3 regions of the Rhizobium sp. WSM1274 genome follow, and region 1 is predicted to be linked to each of the others. Evidence: predicted binding sites of a transcription regulator. Region 1 holds the regulator's gene; each other region holds the start of a gene.

What was found. The regulator LexA, encoded in region 1, represses DNA repair genes until DNA is damaged. The targets are predictions, from matches to a motif close to TGTTCNNNNTGTGTTCNG.
Region 2: N2600_RS14825 (ribonuclease T2 family protein) is a predicted target of LexA. The motif match lies at 919-936, and genes of this name have one in related genera.
Region 3: N2600_RS07945 (DUF5680 domain-containing protein) is a predicted target of LexA. The motif match lies at 1,040-1,057, and genes of this name have one in related genera.

Annotation. Positions count from the first base shown of each region.
Region 1 covers NZ_CP104138.1:1,897,741-1,900,009, reverse strand. Annotated here, with positions in the region: gene N2600_RS09660 (VOC family protein) at 1-484, opposite strand, end outside; gene lexA (transcriptional repressor LexA) at 682-1,401, shown strand; gene N2600_RS09650 (ComEC/Rec2 family competence protein) at 1,382-2,269, opposite strand, start outside.
Region 2 covers NZ_CP104138.1:2,937,423-2,939,691, reverse strand. Annotated here, with positions in the region: gene N2600_RS14830 (alpha/beta fold hydrolase) at 1-792, opposite strand, end outside; gene N2600_RS14825 (ribonuclease T2 family protein) at 951-1,691, shown strand; gene ettA (energy-dependent translational throttle protein EttA) at 1,790-2,269, shown strand, end outside.
Region 3 covers NZ_CP104138.1:1,565,042-1,567,310, forward strand. Annotated here, with positions in the region: gene N2600_RS07940 (ABC transporter ATP-binding protein) at 1-95, shown strand, start outside; gene N2600_RS07945 (DUF5680 domain-containing protein) at 329-793, opposite strand; gene dnaE (DNA polymerase III subunit alpha) at 1,295-2,269, shown strand, end outside.

The DNA of each region.
Region 1 (2,269 bases):
TACGCTCGACGGTGAAGAGCAAGAGATCAGGCGCGCGCAGGTCGCCGGCAAAAGCCAGCTTGAAGCCGGCAATCGTCTCGGAGCCGTCCGGCATCGTCATCGGCCGGTTGAACTGCAGCATCTCCCCGGCGCTCGACCCGTTGCCGACGAAATCCTGATGATCGATGCCGGCATCCTTGCTGCCGAAGGCCACCGCCGAAAGCCCCTCCGCGCCGCAACGGAAGCGGAAAGCCCGGTTGCGAGCGGTGAAGACATTGCCTCGTCGCGCCGATGCCTCGCTCTCCTCGACGCTCGCGATCCCGAGCGGCTCCAGATAGGTCTTGTCGGCAAAGAAGACGCAGGCATTCTTCGTTCCGAAGGGATGGCGCGCATCGGCGGCAACGGTGAAGCCGAGCTTGCCGAGCCTTTCGCGCGCCAGATCGATGTCGACGACCGGCAGCACGACATGATCCAGCGGGTACGGTTTGGTGGAATGCGTGTTCATCATATCCCTCCTCAAATCGGCAAGAGATGTGCGACAGCGCCACCCTCAATGCAAGACATGTGTCCAATCCGGCGAATGAAAATAAGAATCTCGACGAGTTGGTTCCAAGTTTTACGGAAATTTAGCTACTTGCGGAACACATATGGAACATATAGTGTCTGTTCTGGATTTGTTTCAATCACGAGGTCACAACGTCGATGCTCACGCGCAAACAACAGGAGCTTCTCCTTTTCATTCATGAGCGCATGAAGGAATCCGGCGTTCCGCCATCTTTCGACGAAATGAAGGATGCCCTGGACCTCGCTTCGAAGTCCGGGATTCATCGCTTGATTACAGCGCTCGAGGAACGTGGCTTCATTCGCCGCCTACCGAACCGGGCCCGCGCGATCGAGGTCATCAAGCTTCCGGAGGCCTACAGCCCCAGCATCCAGCCGCGGCGTGGCTTTTCGCCGAGCGTCATCGAGGGCAGCCTCGGCAAGCCACAGCCGGTCGCCGCTCCTGCCCCTGCAAAACCCGTCGCCGACAACGGCAACTCGGTCTCCGTGCCGGTCATGGGCCGCATCGCCGCCGGTGTTCCGATCTCGGCGATCCAGAACAACACCCACGACATCGTCGTTCCGGCCGACATGCTCGGTTCCGGTGAACATTATGCGCTGGAGGTCAAGGGCGATTCGATGATCGACGCCGGCATCTTTGACGGCGACACCGTGATCATCCGCAACGGCAGCACCGCAAGTCCTGGCGACATCGTCGTTGCTCTCGTCGACGACGAGGAAGCGACACTCAAACGCTTCCGCCGCAAGGGCGCCTCGATTGCGCTCGAAGCCGCCAACCCGGCTTACGAGACCCGGATTTTCGGGCCGGACCGTGTCAAGGTTCAGGGCAAGCTCGTCGGTCTTATTCGCCGCTATCACTGACCTTGGCTAGACCGGGCTCGGTAAAACTATTGCTGCGCCAGTCATAGGCGCGATGGCGCATCCATGGCCGCGACAATGCATCGAATGCGGTTGCCACCTCCAGGCCGGCGTTCGTGAAGCGCAACTCGACGGAACCGGTCCTGCGCAGCGTTTCACCGGTGAAGAGCGTCGCACCTGAGCGGCAGCTGTTGAAGCGCAGGCGGACCGACGTCACGACGATATCGGCGGCGTCGCATGCGGGGCCGAGATAGGCGGCATTGTCGATGACGGCCACGACCTGGCCATTGCCAAGCCTTGATGTGCACCAGGCCTTTTTGACGCAGGAAAAGCGGTTTGCTTCACCGGCCGCTGCGGCTGCACGCATCGCGGTCCTCGCTTCGGTCTGCTGATCGCGGGAAAGCCTGACGCGGCGGTCTTCTCCCTCCGGCGGGATAGCAGGACCATCCAGCATCTTCGGCGGATCATGCGTCGGCAGGACCAGCGCTCTCTGCCATTGGTCGAAGATGAAATCCGGCGGTCGTTCACGGTTGGACGCCATTGCTGCCGCCTCGACGACCGCGACGAGATTGCCATCCTCCGAAATCACCAGATCCGGCGGCCGGGGAACCGGTAGAAGGAACAGGATGAGCGTCGAGACTGCGATGATCGATGTGCCGGAATGGCGCAGTCGCGTCCGGAGCAGCGTCAGCAGAAGAAAGCCTGCCACGGCGACCGCGAAATACCAGCCGGGCAAACGGCCAACGTCGATATTGCCGCCCCAGCCGGATACCGTCTTTGCGACCGCGATCACCAGATCGAGGCCGAATCCGACGACCTTCCAGGCCCAAACATCCAGACCGAAAGGCATGAGCAGCATCGCCAGCAGCCC
Region 2 (2,269 bases), 1.0 Mb from region 1:
ATGGTTTGACAGCCAGAGCAGGGCTTTTCCACGCTCCGTCGCAGGATCCTGCCCGCCTCCGACGAGATAGACGGGCATGTCCCGCGGCAGCCGGTCGAGGTGGGTTTTCTGCGGCGCGCGGAAGGTCAGTTCGAAGAGATCGAGCCAGAGAGAGACTGAGGCGTCGAAGCCGCAGAGCGGATCGGCGACATACTTGTCGACTTCATCGGGAAGACGCGACAGCCAGTCGAACTCGGTGCGGCGGCCGGGAATGGATTTGCCCCAGGTGCCGAAGGTAAGCTTCGGCAGCAGGCCGCTCGGCACGTCGGAGCCCTTCAGCATGCGCTCGGCAAGCAGGATCGCCTGGGCGGCGCGGCCGGCAAGGCCGACGGCGAAATTCGAATTCCAGATCGCGACGGCGTCGAAGTCGGCCGGAGCCGTGACGGTAGCGTTGAGGGTGATGAGGCCGCCCATCGAATGGCCGAAGAGGATCACAGGCAGGCCGGGATGGCGGGAGGCCGCATAACCGCGCATAGCGATGACGTCGCCGGCCACCTTTTCGACCCCACCCCGCCAGGCAAAGCGACCGATCGGCGCATCGGGTGCCGTCGTCTCGCCGTGGCCGCGATGATCGTGGACATAGACGTGATAGCCGCGCGCCGCCATCGCCTCGGCAAAGGAGCGGTATCGTTTCGAATGTTCGGCCAAACCGTGCGATATCAACAAGATGCCGCGTGCTGCAGCTTCGGCCTTGGCATGGTGATATGCCAGCGACGCCCCAGGCACGGCCAACCTTTGCGTTTCAGCAAACATATGGATCCTCCCGGCGGCAACAGACCAGATCGCTGGGTAATTGCAACATCGGCGCTTGATTATCCGACAATAAATTGCGGCCCTGTTGCGATTCAGGGTTGCGGCCTTTCGATCTTCGTGCTTATTTGTTCCTGTATTGTTCTTTTTTGGGGGTTGAAATGAGCAGCATGCAGTTGCGTACCTTGACGTTTGCCGTGTCGATGGTTGTTGCCGGCGCCGCCGTGGCGCAGGAGGCCGGCGGGCGCACCCGCTTCATTCTGGCGGCGAGCTGGCAGCCGGCCTTTTGCCAGACGAACCAGAAGAAGGCCGAATGCGCAAGCCAGACCGGCGAGCGCCCCGACGCGACGAACTTCTCGTTGCACGGGCTCTGGCCGATGCGGGAGGATTATTGCGGGGTGAGCGCCGAGCAGAAGACCGCCGACAAGGATGGCGACTGGAACAAGCTGCCGGAGGTCACGCTTGCGGCAGAGACGCAGGCGGCGCTGGCAAAGGCGATGCCCGGCACGGAATCCGGCCTGGAACGGCATGAATGGGTGAAGCATGGCACCTGCACGAAGATGAGCGCCGACGACTATTTCGGTGTCGGCGTGCATCTGGTGGGCGCACTGAACGCGTCGGCCGTGCGCGATCTCTTCGCTGCCAATATCGGCAAGCCGGTCAAGGCCGAAGCGATCAAGGCGGCTTTCGACAAGAGTTTTGGGCCGGGTGCCGGCGACCGCGTCAAGATGAGCTGCCGGCGGGCCGGCAATATCAGGATGATCAGCGAACTGACGATCGGGCTTTCGGAAGCCGCCGGAGCGGCATCGGCGAAAAGTGCCGGGCTTGCCGATCTGATCCAGGGTGCTGGAAAAACGTCGTTCGGCTGCGACGAGGGCGTCGTCGATGCTGCGGGCTTTTGACCGGAAATCCTGAGTAAACCGGGTTTCGGCGTTGCCCGGAGGCGCTGTTTCGCCTACATAGCGGCACAATCAAAGTTTCCCGCCCGGAGCAGCGCAGCATGGCACGTCAGTTCATCTATCATATGTCCGGCCTTAACAAGGCCTATGGCAACAAGAAGATCCTGGAGAATATCCACCTTTCGTTCTACCCGGATGCCAAGATCGGTATCCTTGGTCCGAACGGCGCGGGTAAATCCACCGTGCTGCGCATCATCGCAGGCCAAGACAAGGAGTATACCGGCGAAGCCTGGCTCGCCGAAGGTGCGACCGTCGGCTATCTGGAGCAGGAGCCGCATCTCGATGCAAACAAGACGGTGTTCGAGAACGTCATGGAAGGCGTTGCCTCGAAGACGGCTGTCCTCGATCGCTACAATGAATTGATGATGAACTATTCCGACGAGACGGCGGAAGAGGGCGCCAAGCTTCAGGACGTCATCGATAGCCAGAACCTCTGGGATCTGGAAAGCCAGGTCGAAATGGCGATGGAAGCGCTGCGCTGCCCGCCGCGCGACGCCGATGTCACCAGCCTTTCGGGTGGT
Region 3 (2,269 bases), 330 kb from region 1:
GCCTTGCGGCTCTTATCGCCACCCATAATCACGAGCTCGCCCGCCGCATGGATCGGCGCGTGACGATCTCCGACGGCAAGATCGTCGATTTCTGAGACTGCGGCTCACGGTGTCCGGTTTGCGCCGATGGCTGCCCCTCACCCTCTCCCCGTAAAAAACGGGGCGAGGGGACGTGCCAAACGCAGCGTCGAGGGTAGGGAAAGCCGTTGCGGCATGTCCCTTCGCCCCGCGAGCGGGGAGAAGGTGGCGGCAGCCGGATGAGGGGCTGATCTCGTCGACCTCCTGGCCGGACAATATGCACTTTTGACAGAACAGCAGTGGGCAGCGATCAAGGGATGATCAGTCCGCCGCGATAGTCGAGCATATAGGGCTTCTGGCCGTAGACCATGATGCATTCGTGCCCGGCGAACCGCGCGCAGTCGCCTTCGCTGCGATCGATATAGCGGCCGAACGGATGGTCGAATTCCATTCCGCCGAGAAACCGGCCCTCTCGATACATCGCCGAAAGGGCCGCCTTGATCACCGTTCCGGCTGCTGCGCCGTTGATGAGATCAGGCGCAATGACGCAGCCGAAATAATTCATCGCCCAGACGGGCTCGTCGGCAAACCATACCACTTCCTGTCCGGCGAAATCGGTGCCGCCGAAATAGCTGTCGAGATAGCGCCAGTTGCCGCGTTCGTAACCGATGTCGTGGGAGCTTGGCCGGCAGGGCGGGCGCGCCACGCCGCCGCCGACATAGGTTGCAGCCTTCGCCTCCACCACGAATGCGTTCAGCATCGCAATATCCAACATGCCATTCTCCTCTCCGCTAGATGCTGGCAAATACGCTGCGAAGTGTAAAGAACAAAAAGGGAACGATGGCCGGAATTAGACGGACGGCCGAGGAGGCTGGCCGTCTAGGCGCCGTGAGGATCCGGGACGGGCCGAGAAGGGGAAACCTGCTAGCCGTCACATTGGGCGCTGGCTCGCAGCGATTCACAGGTGCACATCCCGGCATTTTTCCAACACAAGAAAGAAGGAAAAGATTCCTGTTGACAACAGAACATACATAGAACAAACTGAAAACATAACGAGTAAAGGAGAGCCCGGTGACTGACATGATCCGTGATATCGCAGCATTCACCTCCATCGCAATGTTCGTTGCCAGCTTCTCGCTCATCGTCATGGCGTTCTAAAGTTTTCAGGGGATCGCATGGCAATCATGCGGTCCGGACGCGGGACTTCTTCTGGACATCATCGCCCTTTATGCCCGACAATGCGTCCGATTCATTCGGGTGATTGGGAAGGCATGTCATGGCGGATACGGCAAAGGGTTCAACGGGTGAGGCGGCCGGCACGCCGGGCTTCATCCACCTGAGGGTCCATTCCGCCTATTCGCTTCTCGAGGGCGCTCTGCCGCTGAAGAAGATCCTCTACAAGGCGACCGGCGACAGCCAGCCGGCGATTGCGATTACCGACACCAACAATCTGTTCGTCGCCCTCGAATTCTCCCAGAAGGCGATGGAGGACGGCCTGCAGCCGATCATCGGCTGCCAGGTCTCGATCGACATGGAAGACGGGCTGGAAACCGAAAAGCGCGGCGGTCAGCAGGCTCTGGTCAAGCTGCCGGCGATCGTTCTTCTCGCTGCGACGGATGCCGGTTACGAACGGCTGGTCGATCTCGTCAGCCGGGCCTATCTCGGCGGCGAGAGCAACCAGGCTGTTCATATCAGCACCTCCTGGCTGGAGGAGGCAGGCACGGAAGGGCTGATCGCATTGAGCGGCGCCCTGACCGGGCCAGTCGACGTGGCGATCAAGGAGGGCCATCCCGCTCAGGCGGAAGCCCGGCTGCTCACGCTGAAGCGTCTCTTCGGCGACCGGCTCTATGTCGAACTGCAGCGGCACGGCACTTACGACAAGCGGCACGAGCAGAAGATTATCGGGCTCGCCTATGCTCACGACCTGCCGCTGGTTGCGACCAACGAGGCGTTCTTCCCGACGCGCGACGATTACGACGCCCATGATGCGCTGATGGCGGTCGCGCACAACGCCATCGTCTCCGACGACAGCCGCTTTCGCCTGACGCCGGATCACTATCTGAAGAGCCGGGCCGAAATGGCCAAGCTCTTCGCCGACCTGCCGGAAGCGCTTGAAAATACCATCGAGATCGCCAGGCGCTGCTCCTTCGTGCTGAAGACGCGAAAGCCGATCCTGCCGCGCTTCACCGGTGCGACCAACGATGCCGAGGAGGCCGAACGCGCCGAGGCGAGCGAGCTGCGCCGCCAAGCG